Linked DNA regions of Shumkonia mesophila. The protein of the gene in region 1 interacts with the protein of each later gene in a pairwise test. Links are inferred from orthologs where the notes say so. Each region holds a gene or a part of one and is shown on either strand. Other genes may lie near its edges.

What was found.
Region 2: the proteins of ODR01_RS22940 (region 1) and lpdA interact in binary tests that used the Escherichia coli proteins (3 or more experiments, as listed by UniProt). The link is inferred for Shumkonia mesophila from one-to-one orthologs.

What each region holds. Positions count from the first base shown.
Region 1 is NZ_JAOTID010000021.1:17,874-27,080, reverse strand. What follows is about bases 1-2,933. They hold ODR01_RS22940 (ATP-dependent helicase), read left to right. Parts: upstream 1-302; coding sequence 303-2,564; downstream 2,565-2,933. Other genes in these bases: ODR01_RS22935 (50S ribosomal protein L11 methyltransferase), read left to right, coding at 2,597-2,933; ODR01_RS22945 (S1C family serine protease), read right to left, coding at 1-179. Outside these bases: more of ODR01_RS22935, read left to right, coding at 2,934-3,490; ODR01_RS22930 (hypothetical protein), read right to left, coding at 3,734-4,201; ODR01_RS22925 (GNAT family N-acetyltransferase), read left to right, coding at 4,295-5,227; ODR01_RS22920 (DMT family transporter), read right to left, coding at 5,339-6,250; hisG (ATP phosphoribosyltransferase), read left to right, coding at 6,432-7,304; ODR01_RS22910 (hypothetical protein), read left to right, coding at 7,497-8,198; ODR01_RS22905 (hypothetical protein), read left to right, coding at 8,339-9,010; ODR01_RS22900 (cupin domain-containing protein), read right to left, coding at 9,018-9,207. UniProt on the Escherichia coli protein: A helicase with DNA-dependent ATPase activity. Unwinds DNA duplexes with 3'-5' polarity. Translocates on single-stranded DNA with 3'-5' polarity. Initiates unwinding more efficiently from a nicked substrate than double-stranded DNA.
Region 2 is NZ_JAOTID010000001.1:177,987-187,223, reverse strand. What follows is about bases 2,368-5,330. They hold lpdA (dihydrolipoyl dehydrogenase), read left to right. Parts: upstream 2,368-3,124; coding sequence 3,125-4,537; downstream 4,538-5,330. Other genes in these bases: ODR01_RS00790 (MFS transporter), read left to right, coding at 4,567-5,330; odhB (2-oxoglutarate dehydrogenase complex dihydrolipoyllysine-residue succinyltransferase), read left to right, coding at 2,368-3,013. In the rest of the region: ODR01_RS00805 (2-oxoglutarate dehydrogenase E1 component), read left to right, coding at 1-1,624; more of odhB, read left to right, coding at 1,709-2,367; more of ODR01_RS00790, read left to right, coding at 5,331-5,820; ODR01_RS00785 (RtcB family protein), read right to left, coding at 5,810-6,925; ODR01_RS00780 (MFS transporter), read left to right, coding at 7,204-8,421; ODR01_RS00775 (tyrosine recombinase XerC), read right to left, coding at 8,422-9,237. UniProt on the Escherichia coli protein: Lipoamide dehydrogenase is a component of the glycine cleavage system as well as of the alpha-ketoacid dehydrogenase complexes.

The DNA.
Region 1 (9,207 bases):
ACGCTGCGGGCGTCGGCCGGGACCTGGGCCTCGATGCCGACCACGGCTTCGATGATGCGCTGGACGTCTTCCTGGGCGAGGCTGTCGGCGGCGGCCGGAAAGGCGAGGCCGGCGATCGTTCCTCCAACGAGGATTCCCAAGAACCGCGCCGCCCGGCGGATGGGGGCGGAAATCTGCATCGGCGGTCCCTCCAAAGGGATGGCTCAGGGAATCAGGTGGGGATGACGGGGGGTGGTGAAAAGACCCCGGCCGCCGACACTTCGCCGCAGACAGCGCGTCGGCCTGTGGCTATATATCCGTCCATGTCCGATCCCTTCGAGTTCACCGATTCCCCCGGCCCCGCCGTCGCCGCGCCGTCGCCCTATCTGGCGGGGCTCAACGACACCCAGCGCCAGGCCGTGGAAACCACCGAGGGCGCGCTTCTGGTGCTGGCCGGGGCGGGCACCGGCAAGACCCGCGTGCTGACCACGCGCCTTGCCCACATCCTGCTTCAGGGCAAGGCCCGGCCGTGGGAGATCATGGCCGTCACCTTCACCAACAAGGCGGCGCGCGAGATGCGCGAACGGGTGGCCGACCTGCTGGGGCGCGAGGTCGAGGGCTGGTGGGTCGGCACCTTCCACGCCCTGGGCGCGCGCATCGTGCGCCGCCACGCCGAGGTCCTCGGCCTCACCCCCGCCTTCACCATCCTCGACGAGGACGACCAGCTGCGCCTGATCCGTCAGCTGCTGGAAGCCCGCGGCATCGACGAGAAGAAGACGCCGGGGCGCCTGGTGCTCTCCGCCATCCAGCGCTGGAAGGACCGCGGGCTCACGCCTGCCAAGGTGACGGCGGCGGAAGGCTCGGACGCCTGCGACGGCCATGGCCTCGACCTCTATGGCGAATACCAGGACCGGCTGAAGGCGCTGAACGCCTGCGACTTCGGCGACCTGCTTTTGCATTGCCTGACGCTGTTCCTGGCCGACCCGGAAGCGTTGGCCCACTATCGCCGGCAGTTCCGCTACATCCTGGTCGACGAGTACCAGGACACCAACGTCGCCCAGTACCTGTGGCTGCGCCTGCTGGCCGGCAACGACGGCAACCTGTGCTGCGTCGGAGATGACGATCAGTCGATCTATAGCTGGCGCGGCGCCGAGGTCGGCAACATCCTGCGCTTCGAGAAGGACTTTCCCGGTGCCCACGTGGTCCGGCTGGAGCGCAACTACCGCTCGACGCCGCACATCCTGGGCGCCGCCTCCGGGCTGATCGCCCACAACGAGGGGCGCCTGGGCAAGACGCTGTGGACCGAGGGCGAGGCGGGCGACAAGGTGCTCGTCAACGGGGTCTGGGACGGCGAGGAGGAGGCCCGCTTCGTCGGCGACGAGATCGAATCGCTCCAGGCCAAGAAACACCCGCTGAACGGGATGGCCATCCTGGTCAGGGCCGGTTTCCAGACCCGCGAGTTCGAGGAGCGGCTGATCACGCTGGGCATCCCCTATCGCGTCATCGGCGGCCAGCGCTTCTACGAGCGCCAGGAAATCCGCGACGCCATCGCCTATCTGCGCGTCATCGCCCAGCCGGCCGACGACTTGGCCTTCGAGCGCATCGTCAACGTGCCCAAGCGCGGCATCGGCGCCTCGACGCTCCAGGCCGTCCATGTGCTGGCCCGCGCGCAGGGCGTGCCGCTGACGCGCGCCGTCGAGGACATCGTCGCCACCGACGAGCTGAAGCCCAAGGCGCGGGCCACGCTGGCGGCGCTGCTGGCCGACTTCGATCGCTGGCGCGGCCTGCTTTCCACCATGGACGCCGCCGACCTGACCGCCCAGGTGCTGGACGAATCGGGCTACACGACGATGTGGAAGCAAAGCCGCGCCCCCGACGCCCCGGGGCGGCTGGAGAACCTGAAGGAAATGGTCGCCGCCATCGGCGAATTCGAGAACTTGGCCGGCTTCCTCGAGCACGTCAGCCTGGTCATGGAAAACGACGAGTCGACGGCCGACGACAAGGTCAACCTGATGACGCTGCACGGCGCCAAGGGGCTGGAGTTCGAAACCGTCTTCCTGCCCGGCTGGGAGGAGGGCCTGTTTCCCCATCAGCGGGCGCTGGACGAAAGCGGCACCGGCGGGCTGGAGGAGGAGCGGCGCCTGGCCTATGTCGGCCTGACCCGGGCGCGCCGGCGCGCCATCGTCAGCTTCGCCGCCAACCGGCGGGTCTATGGCCAGTGGCAGAGCGCCATCCCGTCGCGCTTCGTCGACGAGCTGCCGGCCGAGCACGTCGCCGCCAGGGCCGCCCCCGGCCTCTATCGGGGGGGCGAGGCCGGCGGGCGCGGCGGCTTTGGCGAGGCCGGGCGTTTCGGGTCGGGCGGCGGCTGGCCGCGCCGCCGCGCCGCCGCGCCGCTGCTCGATGACGTCGCCTGGAGCATCCAGCCGGCGACGGCGGCGGCCAGCCGCTTCGCTGTCGGCCAGCGCGTCTTCCACCAGAAGTTCGGCTATGGCCGCATCGTCGCCATCGACGGCAACAAGCTCGAAATCGCCTTCGAGAAGGCCGGCGACAAGAAGGTGATTGACAGCTTCGTCGAGGCCGTTTAACGCCGGGGGCCGCCGCAACCGGGGACGCATCGATGACCTTCCAACCCGCCGTCTGGCGCCTGTCGCTGATCGTGCCGCGCCATGCCGCCGAAGCGTTCGCCGAGGCTCTCGAAAGCCTGTCGGGGGCGGTGATCTGGCCGATGATCGAGGACCCGGCCACCGCCGAGATCCGTCTCGACGCCTTCCTGGCCGACGAGCCCGACCAAGCGGCCGTGCGCGCCGCCATCGAGGGGGCGGCCGCCGCCTGCGCCGTGGCGCCGCCCCGTCCCGACATCGTGTGGCTGCCGCCGCGCGACTGGCTGGACGAGAACCGCCGCGCCTTCGAACCCTTCACCGTCGGCCGCTATTTCGTGCACGGCTCGGATTTCGCCGGACCGTTGCCGGCCGGGTGCATCCCGCTCAAGGTCGACGCCGGGCTGGCCTTCGGCTCGGGCCGCCACGAAAGCACCGCCGGCTGCCTCAAGGCGCTGGACGGCCTGGCGCACAGGCCCATCCGCCGGGTGCTGGACATGGGCTGCGGCTCGGGCATCCTGGCCATCGCCGCCGCGCACACCTGGCCGGCCCGCGTGCTGGCCAGCGACGTCGACCCGGCGGCGGTGCGCGTGGCCGCCGCCAACGCGCAGGCCAACGGCGTCGCCTCGCGGGTGCGGGTGGTGTTGAGCGACGGCTACGCGGCGCGCGAGATCGGCCACCGCCGCCCCTACGACCTGATCGTCGCCAACATCCTGGCCAAGCCGCTGCGGCACATGGCGCCCGACCTCGCCCGCAACTTGAGGCCCGGCGGCTTCGCGGTGCTGGCCGGCTTCATCGTCGGCGATGCGGGCGCCGTGCTCGACGCCCACCGCCAGGCCGGGCTCGCGCTCGCCCGTCACGTCGACGTTGGCGGCTGGCGGACGTTGGTGCTTCGCCGGCCGCGGCACGACTGACAAGGGCGGACTGCCGAACGGAAGCGTGCTTCGACTCGGACCTGCGATCCGGCTCGGCGTGAGGTTCAACTTCCATGTCGCGTCCTCAACGCCATCGCTCGGGGCCAAAAACCATGGCCATGCGCTTGACAGACAACACAGCCGCTGAGCAACCGGCAAAGCCGGCGTGTCGAAGGACCCCCCAAAACAATTCCGGCCCCGCGGAGGGGGCCGGAATCACTGGGGTCCGCTGTTGGCGGAAGGTCAATCGGCGATGCACCACGGCCGCTGGAAGGTGCTGACCGAGGCGGCCAGCCCGTCGTCGGCGCAGCCGAACGGGCGGCCGCTGAACGCCGTCGCCGTCAGCCCGTCGTCGGCAAAACATGCGGCAACGCTCGACCTCATCGTGGCGGCCAGCCCGTCGTCAGCGCAACCGTACCCGGGGGCAAAGTTGGTCGGCGCCGTCGCCTGAAGCCCGTCGTCGGCGCAGCCGAACGGGCGGCCGCTGAACGCCGTCGCCGTCAGTCCGTCGTCGACATAGCAGACGTTAAAGTCGGTCGGCGTCATCGCCTGGAGCCCGTCGTCGCCCACGGCCCGATCGCCGCTCCGCCCCATCGCCTCGATGGCGCCGCCGGTGGCCCGCCACGCCGCCATCATGTCGCCGTTTCTCCCGGTATCCATCATGTGCATGTTCTTGTCCCTTGCCATGTTGTGGCTGAACACGTGCTTCAACCGTACGTCGTTGCCCGATCATACGCGCCCGCCCCCCGCCCGCGCAAGCCACGCGCCTTGAAGCCCCGCCCCATCCCGGGGTATGACGGCGCCATGGTTCTGGTTCCCGTCACCCCCGGCAACGTCGAGGCCTATGTCGCCTTCCTGTTCGAGGAATCCGACGCTGACGGCCGTGAGTACATGGCCACCGTCGACGTGCGCGGCTTCGTGCTCAAGCGCGGCCGGGATCGTTTCTATCTGGAAGGCGGGGCGCCGGCGGCCTCCCTCACCGTCGGCCGCACGCCGCGGGCGGACGGCAGCCTCCTCGTTTCGGTCTCCATCACGCCCCGGGGCGGGCGGGCCGGGCCGCTGCTGGCCTGCCTGGGCGAATTCCTGGACGGCGAGGAGAAAACCGGCCCCGCCGTCCGGCGCTACCAGCTGGCCGGGCCGCCCGACCTGGCGCTGCCCGAGGCCGAACTGGGCGCGCTCGGCTTCGTGAAAAAGCCGGGGCGCTGCAAGTATGTGCGCGATCCGGGACCGCCGCGCCAAGGCGAGTTCCCGGGGGCGGAGAAGGCGCTGGCCGCCGGCTACGCCATCCACGAGCTGACGCCGGCCATGGCCGCCGCCGAGCCGCCGCTGTTCGCCGCCCTGGCCGACCTCTACAACCGCGCCTTCGCCCACCATCCCGGCGCCGTCCCCCGGGACGAGGCCCAGATGCGCGAGCGCCTCACCGCCCCCGTCGGCGGCGCCCTGCTGGCGGTCAGGGACGGCGCCATCACCGGCTATCTGCACTACACGCCGATGAGCAGGGAGGTGCTGGTCGGCGAAATTGCCAGCCTGCGCCGCCACTGGGGCACCGGCTCGGTCGACCTGATGTGCCGCCACGTCACCCAATTGGTTGCCGAGCGCTGGGGCCTGCCCATCGTCGGCTACGTCGACGCCACCAACGCCCCGTCCCGCGCCGCCATGGAACGCGCCGGCCTGCGCCACGCCGCCGACTACCCGGTATGGGAATATGCCGTCGAGGCCGGCCAGCTCATCTCCTGAGCCGGTCCTTCGACACGGGCCTTCGGTCCTGCTCAGGATGAGGAAACCTATAAATAACCTCATCGCTGAGCCGCGTCGCTTAAGCGGCGCAAGTCGAAGGATATCAGCGCCTCAGCGCAACTCGGCCCGCGCCCCCAGGTAGATGCCGGCCATGATGATCGGGGCGCCGGCCAGGGTGGCCAGCGGAATGGCCTCGCCGAAATAGATCAACCCGAGTGCCGAGGCCAGGATCGGCTCGCCCAGCAGGCAGACGGCGATGAAGGCCGGATTGAACAGCTTGAGCGCCCAGTTGTAGCCGCTGTGGCCGATCACCTGCGAGATCAGCCCCATGCCGATCATGGCGCCGTAGGTGACCGGGGTGAGGCCGGCGACCGGCAGGCCGAGCGCCAGGACCAGCGCCCACAACAGCACCGCCGCGCCGCCATAGCACAGCGCGACGTAGGAGATGAGCGAGATGCCCCGCTGGCGGGCCAGGCGGCCCATCATCAGATAGCCGGCGGCGCACATGCCGCCCAGCACGGCCAGCCCGTCGCCCACCAGCGAGCCCGAGCCGTCGCCGGCGCTGCCCCAGGCGATGACGGCGCAGCCGGCGACCGACAGGGTCACGCTGGCGGCCACCAATCCGCCCGGCCGCCGGCGGGTGATCAGGGCGGTGGCAATGGCGATCCACACCGGGTTGAGCGTCACCAGCACGGTGCTGTTGGCGATCGAGGTCTGGCCGAGCGAGGCGATCCAGGTGATGAAGTGAAGCGCCAGGAACAGGCCGGCGCCGAGGCTGGCCAGCACCGTGCGGCGATCCAACGCGGCCAGTTCCCGTCGGCGCAGGGCGATGGCTACCGGCACCACGACGAGGGCCGCCGTGCCCACCCGGAAGGCCGAGACGACGAAGGGATGGGCGTCGGCCAGGCGCACGAAGATCGAGCCGTGCGAGACGGCGGCCAGCGCGATGGCCAGCACCGCGGCGGCGGCGGCGCCCGAGGCGCGGGGGGCGGCGGTCGCTGGCGGGGTGGAAGAAGCGGTCATGCGCGGGCTCTTTCGGCGGGATCGACGGACCTAATCATTTCGCGTGGGGGGCGGTCAACTCCGGCATCGCGCGTCCCGGTGGTTCTGAGAGCGTTTCGCAGACGGGGGTTGCGCCGGCCTGCCGCCCTTGCTATTGAGCGGCGGTTTTCGCGCACCCCCTGATGTCAAAAGGGCTCCGGCCATGCAACAGCTTCGTTTCGGAATTCCCAAGGGCAGCCTCGAAGAGGCGACCATCGACCTGTTCGGCCAGGCCGGCTGGAAGATCAGCGGGCGTTCGCGCAACTATTTCCCGGCCATCGACGACGACGAGATGACCTGCGCCCTGGTGCGCTCGCAGGAAATGGGGCCGACGGTGGCCAGCGGCGCGCTCGATTGCGGGCTGACCGGGCTCGACTGGGTGATGGAAACCGAAGCCGATGTCGAGACGGTCTGCGACCTCGTCTATTCGCGGGCGTCGGACAAGCCGGCCCGCTGGGTGCTGATCGTCGATCGCGAGTCGCCGATCAAGGGCGTCGAGGACCTTCAGGGCAAGAAGGTGGTGACCGAGCTGGTCGGCTTCACCAAGCGCTATCTCGCCGAGCGCGGCATCGAGGCCAAGGTCGACTTCTCGTGGGGCGCCACCGAGGGCAAGGTGGTGCAGGGACTGGCCGACGCCGCCATCGAGATCACCGAGACCGGCAGCACCATCCGCGCGCACGGGCTGCGCATCGTCTGCGACCTTTTGCACACCCACACCGTGCTGATCGCCAACAAAGAGGCGCTGAAGGACCCCTTCAAGAAGAACAAGATCGAGCAGGTGGCGCTGCTGCTTACCGCCGCGCTGGCGGCCCGCCATAAGGTGCTGCTCAAGATGAACGCGCCGGTCGCCAAACTCGATGCGATCGTCGCCGTGCTGCCCGCCCTCAATTCGCCGACCGTCAACCCCCTGACCGACGAGAAATGGGTGGCCGTGGAAACGGTGGTCGACCGCGACGAGGTGCGCGAACTCATCCCCAAGCTTCGGGCCAACGGCGCCGAAGGCATCCTGGAACTCGACATCCGCAAGCTCTGCTGAGACGGGAATTTTGGGGACACCTTACTAAATTCGGGCAGAAACCACGGAAGAGGCGGAGGCGTCCGAATTTAGTAAGGTGTCCCCAAAATTCCAAAGGTGTCCCCAAAATTCCGTGGAACCTAAAGTGCGTGTGGCGGTTATAGGCCCCGCAGGCTCTTGAGGACGCAACGCGCCATCATGCGGGGACGCGCCATGATCGGCCGGAAAGCGGCCGTTTCGTCCGCTGCCAGACTTGCGGTGGCGGCGGTCCTTGCGCTGGCTGCGGCGTGCCAGGCCGGGCCGGTCGACAAGGGCGGACGCCGCGTCCAGTTGTCGGAATGGAAGGCCATCGACGTCGCCGACGTCGACCTCGACCTTCCCCTTCTCGTTCCCGCCAGGGTCACGGCGGTGCAATACCAGAACCGCGACAACCAGATCAACCACCACCGCATGGAACTCGACGGCGGCAAGGGCACCCTGGTGACCGAGCACTTCTCCACCGCCTGGTACAGCGACGCCACCGAAGGCCGCATGGGCGACATCGCCGTGTTCAAGGCGGCGCTGGCCCGGCGCTTCGAGCGGAGTTTCGCCAACTTCGGCGAGATCCGCGAAATCACGCACAGCCGCCGCAAGGCCATCGGTTTCGCCGCCGACGTCACCATCACCGACCCCGGCCGCGGCAAGTGCTTCTTCGCCATCGCCGCCTACCGGTTGAAGGAACGCACCGGCTATGGCAACGGCCCGGGCAACGTCGATACGGTGGTGACGCTCGGTTATTGCGACGTCGACGGCAACATTCCCGATTTTTCGCGGGCCCTGGCAAACGTCGACGTCGTCGCCGACCGCGCCGCCTTCGCGGCCGCCCTGGCCGAGAAGCGAGCGGGCGAGGCCAGCCAGTACAGCGGAAGGCCCTGAGCCGGCGGCCCCCCCCCACCGCTTTCCGAGAACGGGCCTTTTCCCCATCCTCAATTTTAAGTAGTATACCGCCGCGCAAACCGTCGAACGTCGATTGCGGCGGATGCGCGTTCGGGGGAGTTCATTGGGGGGAGGAATCCATGAAAAACGGGAAGAACCCGGCCTGTCCGGGCGTCATCCTTGCGGCCGTCGCCGCGGCCGGTCTTCTGCTGGTCTCGGCCTGCCAGACCGGGCCGGTCGACAGTGGCGGACGCGGCATGCAGCTGACGGAATGGAAGATCGTCGACGTGGCCGAGGTCGACCTGACACTTCCCCTGCTGATCGCGCCCAAGGTGACCAAGGCGGAATACCAATGCCGCGATAACAACATGAATCACCACAGGTTGCAGCTCGACGGTGGAAAGGGAGGCATCTATACACAGTATGTCGTCGCGTCCCTTTATGGCGAGGAGACGGAGAAATCGCTTAACGATGTCGAGAAGTTCAAAACGTTCGTGTCCGATTTTGTTAAAGGGGATTTGGCCGGTTTTGACGAGGTTCGCGAAGTCAAACACGGCAGTAAAAAATCGGCCGGCTTCGTGACCATCGCCGACGTCAAGAATCCGGTGCGGGACAAGTGCATTTTCGCGAGGGTTGGTTATCGCCTGAAAGGCCGCACCGTTTATGACAACGATTTCGGCAACCTCGATACGGCCATAGACTTCTGGTATTGCGATCCCAACGTGAAATTCGACGATTTCTCCCGCGCGCTGGAGACCGTCGGTCTCGTGGGCGACCGCGCAGCGTTCGCGGCGGCCCTGGCGGCGAAGTGATCCGGCCTCAGCGGTAGTGCACGGCCAGCCAGACGGTGGGCTCATCCGCCGCCGTCCATTCGACGCGGTGGCGGGTGCCGGCCGGGATCGTCAGCCAGTCGCCGGGGGCCAGCGGTCGGGCCGTCGCCTCGCCCTCGAACAGCAGCCCGGCGGCGCCGGCGAGCAGGGCCACCCATTCGTGGCGATCCTGGGTCAGC
Region 2 (9,237 bases), on another replicon or contig:
CTTCCACGTCAACGGCGACGACCCCGAGGCGGTGGTCCACGTGGCGCGCATCGCCACCGAGTTCCGCCAGGAGTTCAACCGCGACGTTGTCATCGACATGTTCTGCTACCGCCGCCACGGCCACAACGAGGCGGACGAGCCGGCCTTCACCCAGCCGATCATGTACAAGGCCATCGGCGGGCATCCGACGACCCGGCAGATTTATGCCGCCAAGCTGGTCCGCGAGGGCGTGCTGAAGGACGAGGAGGCCGAGGCCCAGGTGGCCGATTTCACCCGGCGGCTGGAGGCCGAATTCGACGCCGCCCAGACCTACAAGCCCAACAAGGCGGACTGGTTCGAGGGCCGCTGGCAGGGCCTGGTCAACATGGAGGGCGAGGACGAGTTCCGCGAGGAGGACACCTCGGTCGATCTCAAGACCCTGCGCGAGGTCGGCGGCGCCCTTGGCCAGCCGCCCGAACACTTCGCGGTCAATCCCAAGATCCTGCGCCAGCTTGCCGCCAAGCGCCAGATGGTCGAAACCGGCCAGGGCATCGACTGGTCGACCGCCGAGGCCCTGGCCTTCGGCTCGCTGCTCGTCGAAGGCAAGCCGGTCCGTCTGTCGGGCCAGGATTCCGGACGCGGCACCTTTTCCCAGCGCCACGCCGTTCTCGTCGATCAGGAAAACGAGGAGCGCTACGTGCCCCTCAACCACATCCGCGACGAGCAGGCCCGTTTCGAGGTCTTGGACAGCCCGCTTTCCGAGGCCTCGGTCCTGGGCTTCGAATACGGCTATTCGCTGGCCGAGCCCCACTCGCTGGTGATGTGGGAGGCCCAGTTCGGCGATTTCGCCAACGGCGCCCAGGTCATCATCGACCAGTTCATCTCGTCGGGCGAATCGAAGTGGCTGCGCCTGTGCGGGCTGGTCATGCTGCTGCCGCACGGCTACGAGGGGCAGGGGCCGGAACATTCTTCGGCCCGGCCCGAACGCTATCTGCAGCTGTGCGCCGAGAACAACATGCAGGTCGTCAACTGCACGACGCCGGCCAACTATTTCCACGTGCTGCGCCGCCAGCTGCACCGCAACTTCCGCAAGCCGCTGGTGATCTGCACGCCGAAATCGCTGCTGCGCCACAAGCTGGCGGTCTCGGCGCTGGCCGACATGGGGCCGGGCAGCCGCTTTCGCCGGGTGCTTCCCGAGTCCGAACCGCTGGTCGCCGACGACAAGGTGCGCCGCCTCGTGCTGTGCACCGGCAAGGTCTATTACGACCTGTTGCAGGCGCGCCGCGAGGCCAAGATCGACGACGTTGCCCTGGTGCGGATCGAGCAGCTCTACCCGTGGCCGCGCCAGACGGTGGTCAACCAGCTGACCCGCTACGCCAACGCCGAGGTGGTGTGGTGCCAGGAGGAGCCGGCCAACATGGGGGCGTGGAGCTTCGTCTTCCCCAAGCTGGTCTGCATCCACGAGGAGCTGGAGCGCCGGCAGGCGCTGCCGGTTTACGTCGGGCGCGCCGAGGCGGCGTCGCCGGCCACCGGGCTGCACAAGATCCACGTCAAGGAGCAGGCCGCGGTGGTGGAACGGGCCCTGTCGGCCGAACCGCTGGCGGGTCGCCGCGATGGGGCCAAAAAGAAGGGCAAGGGGGCTTAACGGCCGTCGACGATTTTCGATCGCCCCGTTCGCCGGTCGGGCGGGGCGGCCAAATGCATAGTGAGCAAGAGTATAGGGGAAGTCATGGCGACTGAGATCAAGGTGCCGACGCTGGGGGAATCCGTCACCGAAGCCACGGTCAGCAAATGGTTCAAGGAGGTCGGCGATCCGGTTGCCGCCGACGAGCCGCTGCTGGAGCTTGAAACCGACAAGGTGACGCTGGAAGTCAACGCACCGGCTGCCGGCACGCTTTCCGAGATCGTCGTCGCGGCGGGTTCCGACGTCGAGGTGGGCGCGCTGCTCGGCACCATCGCCGAGGGTGCCGCCGCGGCCAGGGGGGCCAAGCCGGCCGCCGCCAAGGCGCCGCCGCCGGCCAAGGCCGAGCCGGCCCCGGCGCCCCGGCCGCAACCGGCCCCGGTGCCCGCTGCCGCAGAGGCGGCCCTGGCCCCGGCGGTGCGCAAGCTGATCGAGGAGAGCGGCCTTAATCCCGCCGCCATCCCGGCCACCGGCAAGGACGGCCGGCTGACCAAAGGCGACGTCCTGGCCTACCTGGAGGTCCGCAAGGAAGCCCCGGCCGCGCCGGCGCCGAAGCCGGCCGCCGCGCCCGCCGCGCCCGCCGCCAAGGCTCCGGCCGCCGCGCCGGCCCCGGCCGCGGGCGGCGCCCAGTTCCCGCCGCGCCCGGCCGGTCCGCGCGAGGAGAGGGTGCGCATGACCCGCCTGCGCAAGCGCATCGCCGAGAACCTCAAGGCCTCGCAGAACACGGCGGCGACGCTGACCACCTACAACGAGGCCGACATGAGCGCGGTGATGGCGCTGCGCGATCAGGTGAAGGACGTCTTCGAGAAGCGGCACGGCGTGCGCCTGGGCTTCATGTCCTTCTTCATCAAGGCCTGCGTCACCGCGCTGCGCGAGTTCCCGGTGGTCAACGCCGCCATCGACGGCGACGAGATCGTCTATAAGAACCACTACGACATCGGCGTCGCCGTCGGCCTGCAGGAAGGCCTGGTGGTGCCGGTGGTGCGCGACGCCGATGCGCTGTCCTTCGCCCAGATCGAGGCCACCATCGCCAGCCTGGCCAAGAAGGCCCGCGACGGCGCGCTCAGCCTGGACGAGTTGCAGGGCGGCACCTTCACCATCTCGAATGCCGGCGTTTACGGCTCGCTCAACTCGATGCCGATCCTCAACCTGCCGCAGTCCGCCGTGCTCGGCATGCACAAGATCCAGCAGCGTCCGGTGGTGCTCGCCGACGGTTCGATCGTGGCCAAGCCGATGATGTACCTGGCGCTCTCCTACGACCATCGGCTGATCGACGGCCGCCAGGCGGTGTCGTTCCTGGTGCGGGTCAAGGACTGCATCGAAAACCCGACGCGCATCATGCTGGACGTTTAAACCGCCTTTGTATTGTCTCGTCACTCCCGCGCAAGCGGGAGTCCAGTCCCGACCGTCGTCCTGGATTCCCGCCTGCGCGGGAATGACGGGAGGGAAAAGGGGAACGGTCTCATGAGTGAAACAGCGTTCGATCTCATCGTCATCGGCGGCGGGCCGGGCGGCTATGTTGCCGCCATCCGCGCCGCCCAGCTTGGGCTTTCCGTCGCCTGCGTGGAGAAGCGGGCCAGCCTGGGGGGCACCTGCCTCAACGTCGGCTGCATCCCCTCGAAGGCGCTGCTGCAATCCTCCCACCACTACGCGATGGCTGCGGAAGGTCTCGCTGTTCACGGCGTGAACGCCGGCAAGGTTTCGCTCGATCTCGCGGTCCTGATGAAGCGTAAGGACGCGGTGGTAGCCGAGAACGTCAAGGGCGTCGACTTTCTGTTCAAGAAGAACAAGATCACCCGCGTCGTCGGCGCCGCCAGCCTGAAGGATTCCTCGACCGTCGTCGTCGATCCCGGCAAGGGCGGCAAGAAGCAGACCCTGACGGCCGAGAACATCCTGATCGCCACCGGCTCGGAATCGGCGCCGCTGCCGGGCATCGAGATCGACGAGAAGCGCATCGTCACCTCCACCGGCGCCCTGGCGCTTGACCGCGTGCCGAAGTCGCTGATCGTCATCGGCGCCGGCATCATCGGGCTGGAGCTGGGCTCGGTGTGGCGCCGCCTGGGCGCCCAGGTGACGGTGGTCGAGTTCCTGGATCGCATCCTGCCCGGCCTCGACGGCGAGGTGGCGGCGCAGACCGCCCGCATCCTGAAAAGGCAGGGCCTCGACATCCGGCTCTCCATGAAGGTGACGGGGGCGAAATCGTCCGCCAAGGGCGTGACGCTGACGGCCGAGCCGGTGGCCGGCGGCGGCGCCGAAACGCTCAACGCCGACGTCGTGCTGGTCGCCGTCGGAAGGCGCCCCTATACCGAGGGCCTGGGCCTGGAAAAACTGGGCGTGACGACGGACAAGCGCGGCTTCGTGACGGTGGATGGCGATTTCCAGACCAGCGTGCCCGGCATCTTCGCCATTGGCGACGTCATCGGCGGCCTGATGCTGGCCCACAAGGCCGAGGACGAGGGCGTGGCGGTGGCCGAGATTCTGGCCGGCCAGAAGGGCCATGTGAACTATGCCGCCATCCCCGGCGTCGTCTACACCTGGCCCGAGGTGGCCGGCGTCGGGCGCACCGAAGAGGTGCTGAAGGAAGAAGGCATCGCCTACAAGGTCGGCAAGTTCCCCTTCGCCGCCAATTCGCGGGCCCGCTGCAACGCCGAGACGGAAGGCTTCGTCAAGGTGCTGGCCGACGCCAAGACCGACGCCATCCTGGGGGTGCACATCGTCGGGCCCGAGGCCGGCGACCTCATCCAGGAGGCGGTGATCGCCATGGAATTCGGCGGCTCGGCCGAGGATCTGGCGCGCAGCGCCCACGGCCACCCCGGCCTCGCCGAGGCCCTCAAGGAGGCGGCGCTGGCCGTCGCCGGCCGGGCCATTCACATCTGATCGCCGCCCCCCGGCGGCGGAGAGTCGCCATGCGGCTGCCCGCCAATTTCGAGACCTTCCGGCGCCTCTTCGCCCTCAGCAACTACCGCTTCTACATTGCCGGCATCGCCGCCTCCAACGTCGGCGTGTGGGTGCAGCGCATCGCCATCGGCTGGCTGACCTGGCAATTGACCGAATCCACCGCCTGGCTGGGCGGCATCGCCATCGCCGAGGCGGCGCCGATGATCATTCTCGGCCTGATCGCCGGCACCGTCGTCGATCGCATGGATTACCTCCGGCTGTTGCGCATCACCCAGGCCACCGCGCTCCTCTATTCCGCCGCACTGGCCGCCCTCACCTTCTCGGGACTGATGACGATTTGGCTTCTGTTGGCGATTTCCATCCTGCGCGGCGCTACCCTGTCCTTCCAGCGGCCGTCGCGCATGAGCTTGGTCTTCACCCTGATCGGGCGCGAACTGCTGCCCACCGGGCTGGCGCTCAATTCCATGGTCTTCAACGGCTCGCGCTTCGTCGGCCCGGCCATCGGCGGCGCCATCATCGTCGTGGCCGGCATCGGCTGGGCCTTCGTCGCCGCCTGGGTCTTGTTCTTCCTCTTCACGCTGGCCTTGCAGCGGCTTGCCGTGCCGGTGGCGCCGCGCGCGCAGCTTGGCACCTCGTTCACGGCCGAGACTTTGGAAGGCATGCGCTACATCGCCACCCATCCCGGTATCCGCATGCAGATGGTCGTGCTGTTCTCCACCGCCTTCTTCGCGCGCCCGCTGATCGACCTCTTCCCCGGCTTCGCGGCGCAGGTGTTCCAGGGCGGCCCGGAAACGCTGGCCTCGCTGATGAGCGCGCTTGGCCTGGGCGCGGTCGGCGGCGGGCTGCTCCTGGCGGGCCGCCGCGGCGGCACCACGGGGATGACCGCGGTGACGCTCGGCGCCATGGGGGCGGCCTCGCTGGCCCTGCTGGCCTTCGCCGCCACCGACGCCCTGTGGCTGGCCCTGCCGCTGGCGGCGGCGCTGGGCTTCGCCCTCATCGTGCTCGGCATCGGCAACCAGACCCTCATCCAGTCGGCGGTCGAGCCCCGATTGCGCGGCCGCGTCATCAGCCTCTACGGCACGGCGGCGCGGGCGACGCCCTCGGTGGGGGCGCTGATCATCGGCGGTCTCGCCGAAACCGTCGGCCTGCGCCTGCCGGTGGCCGGCGGCGCCCTGTTGTGCCTGCTGGTCTGGGCGTGGGCCTGGCGGCGGCGGCAGGTTTACGCGGCGAACCTCGAAGGCGAGCCGGCCCTCACCCCTTGATGTTGATCAGCGGGCGGATGTGGTGCCTGACCGTCACCAGCGGTTCCTGCTGGCGCATCACCTCGAAGATGTCTTTGTAGGCGGCCGGGCTCTCGTCCAGCGTTGCCGGCTTCACCCGCGCCTGGATGCCCATCATCGTCCGCTGAAAGTCCTCCAGCCTGAGTGTTCGTTTCGCCTGGTTGCGGCCGAGCACGCGTCCGGCGCCGTGCGAACTCGACCACAGGGCGTCGGGGTTGCCCTTGCCCTCGACGATGAACGAGCCGTCGCGCATGTTGCCGGGGATGACGCCCATCATGCCGGCCTCGGCGTGGGTGGCGCCCTTGCGATGGATCCACCGGCCGTCCTTCAATTCGGCGTGGTTGTGGGTGCGGTTGATGAGCGCCGGCCAGTCGGCGTCTCCATCGGCGTGGCGGCCGATGGCGGCGACCACGCGGGCCATCATCTCGCGGCGGTTGGCCAGCGCGAACGCGAGGCAGAAGGCCATGTCGGCTATGTAGCGGGCGCCCCATTCCGAGCCCGTTTCGAATCCGTAATGACCCTCGCGCGGCCGGTCCTCGCCGGTGTGCAGCGTCGAGGCCTGACGCATGTAATAAGATGCCGTCTTGTGGCCGATGTTGCGCGAGCCCGAGTGGATGACGATCCATACCCTTTCCCCCTCGTCCACGCCCACCTCGATGAAATGGTTGCCGCCGCCCAGCGAGCCGATTTCCTGGCGGGCTCGACGGTCGAGAAGGTCTCTGACGAAGGGCGTCGGCTCGATGCCGGACGGCGGTTCCCAGTCGACGGCCTTTTTGTTGTGCTCGAAGCCGACCGGGATGTCGCGGTAGATCCGATCGAAGATGGCCTTGGCGGCCCGCGTCACGTCGGCCCGCGCGAAGGTGGTCGGCACCGCGCACATGCCGCAGCCGATGTCGTAGCCGACCCACGCCGGCAGCACGACGCCCTCGGTCGCCACCGCGGCGCCGATGGGAAGGGAGTAGCCGGTGTGGGCGTCGGGCATCAGGGCGCCCTGCACGGCATAGGGCTCGGCCATGGCGCTTTCGAACTGGGCCAGGGCCTCGGCCTCGACGGTCTCGGCGAAGACGTGGATCGGCTTGTCGGTCATGGCCCGATTCTACACGCTCGGGCGGCCTCGCGGGAGGCGGTGGCTCGCCTGTTTCACCGTCATACCCCGGCGCAAGTCCGGGGTATCCAGTCCGACGGCTGGATTGCCCGGGCGGAGCCGGGCAATGACGGAAGAAAAACGCGTTGGCCTCCATCGTACCCCAAACCGCTCGAAAATCGCTGATACCGGAACAAGTCCGGACATGACGACAAAAACGAGCACGTTCCCGCCGCTTTCTCCCGGCGACAGGGCTGTCACGCGGTGGTAACAATTCCGCCATGGTTGCGCCTTCCCATCCGGTACGCCTCACGGTCACCCTCTGCCTGGCCGAAGTCCTCGGCATGGCGGGCTTCGCCACCTTCGCCGCCCTGCTGCCCGGCTTCCTCGACCTGTGGACGCTCACCAAGACGGACGGCGGCTGGCTCAATGGCGTCTTCTTCGGCGGCTATGTGACGGCGGTGCCGGTGCTGGTCACGCTCACCGACCGGGTGGCGCCCAAGCGCATCTACCTCATTTCCATGGTCTTGACCGTGCTGGCCGGCCTCGGCTTCGCGTTCTGGGCCGACGGTTTCTGGTCGGCCCTGATGCTGCGTTTCGTCGCCGGCATCGGACTGGCCGGCACCTACATGCCGGGCATGAAGATCCTGGGCGACCGGCTGACGGGCCGGGCCCAGAGCCGGGGCGTCGCCTTCTATGCCTCGCACTTCTCGATCGGCTGGTCGCTGTCCTTCCTGATCGCCGGCTTCCTGGCCGGGTGGCTCGATTGGCGCTGGGCGTTCGGGCTTTGCGCCCTGGGGCCGCTGCTGGCCACCGGCCTTGTCGCCTGGGGCGTGCCGGCCGACGATCCGGCCGGCTTGGCTGCGCCGCAGAGCCGGCTTTTGGATTTCCGCCCGGTGCTCGCCTGCAAGCCGGCCATGGGTTATGTGCTGGCCTACACGGTGCACAATTTCGAGCTGTTCGCGGCGCGCTCGTGGATCGTCGTCTTCCTGGTCTTCGCCCAGGGCGTCAACCCCGGCGGCGGCCCGGGCTGGAGCGCGACCCTGATCGCCACCGTCTTCACCCTGATCGGCATGCCGGCCAGCGTGCTCGGCAACGAGGCCGCCGTGCGGGCCGGCCGCATCAAGATCATCGCCGCCGTCATGCTGGCCTCCGCCGCCATCGCCGCCGTGCTGGGCTTCGCGGCCGTCCTTCCGTTCCCGCCGCTGGTCGTGCTGTGCCTTCTGTACGGCGCCACCGTCACCGGCGATTCGGCCTCGATCACCGCCGGCGTCGTCGCCGTGGCGCCGCCCGGCCATCGCGGCGCCACCATGGCGGTGCACGCCTGCCTGGGCTTCATCGGCTCTTCCTTCGGGCCGCTGGTGTTCGGGATGGTCTTGGACGCCTCGGGCGGAGGACTGTCGCCCACCTCCTGGGGCCTGGCCTTCCTGGCCATGGGCGCGGTGGCCGCCCTGGGCCCGCTGGCCCTGGCCATCCTCGGGCGGCAGAAGGTGTCCTGATCAGCCCTTGGCGCGCGGATGGGCGGCGGCGTAGACGGCCATCAGGCGGGCCGAGTCGACATCGGTGTAGCGCTGGGTAGTCGACAGCGAGGCGTGGCCCAGCAGTTCCTGGATGGTGCGCAAATCGCCGCCGCCGGCCAGCAGGTGGGTGGCGAAGCTGTGGCGGAGCGCGTGCGGCGTCGCCGTTTCCGGCAGGCCCAGCATCAGGCGCACGTCCCGCATGCGAAGCTGTACGACGCGCGCCGTCAGGCGCTTGCCCCGGGCGCCGACGAACAGCGGGTCCTCGGCCTCCAACCCATAGGGACAGGCGGTGAGATAGGCGTCGATGGCCTCCCTCACCACCGGCAGCACCGGCACCAGGCGCTGCTTGTTGCCCTTGCCGGTGACGATCAGGGTGTCGCCCGCCGGGGCCTGTCCGCGATTGAGCGACAGGGCCTCGCCGATGCGAAGCCCGCAGCCGTAGAGCAGCGTCAGCACGGCGACGTCGCGCCGGGCGATCCAGGGTTGGTCGGAAAAGCCGGCGACCGCCTGCACGGTTTCCAGGGCGTCGGCCACCTCCAGCGCCTTGGGCACCGACTTGGCCAGCCTCGGGGTGCGCACCACGGCCAGCGCCGGGTTGTGCAGGCCGCCGCGGCGGTCCATGAAGCGGAAGAAGCCGCGCACGGTGGACATGGCCCGCGCGGTCGAGGCGCGAGACAGGCCGTCGCCGGCGCGCCGGGCCAGCCAGCCGCGGAAATCGGCGGCGCCGAACGTTTCCAGATCGCGCAGGCCGGGCGGGAAGCCCAGGTGTCCGGCGACGAAGGCGAGGAAGGCCGC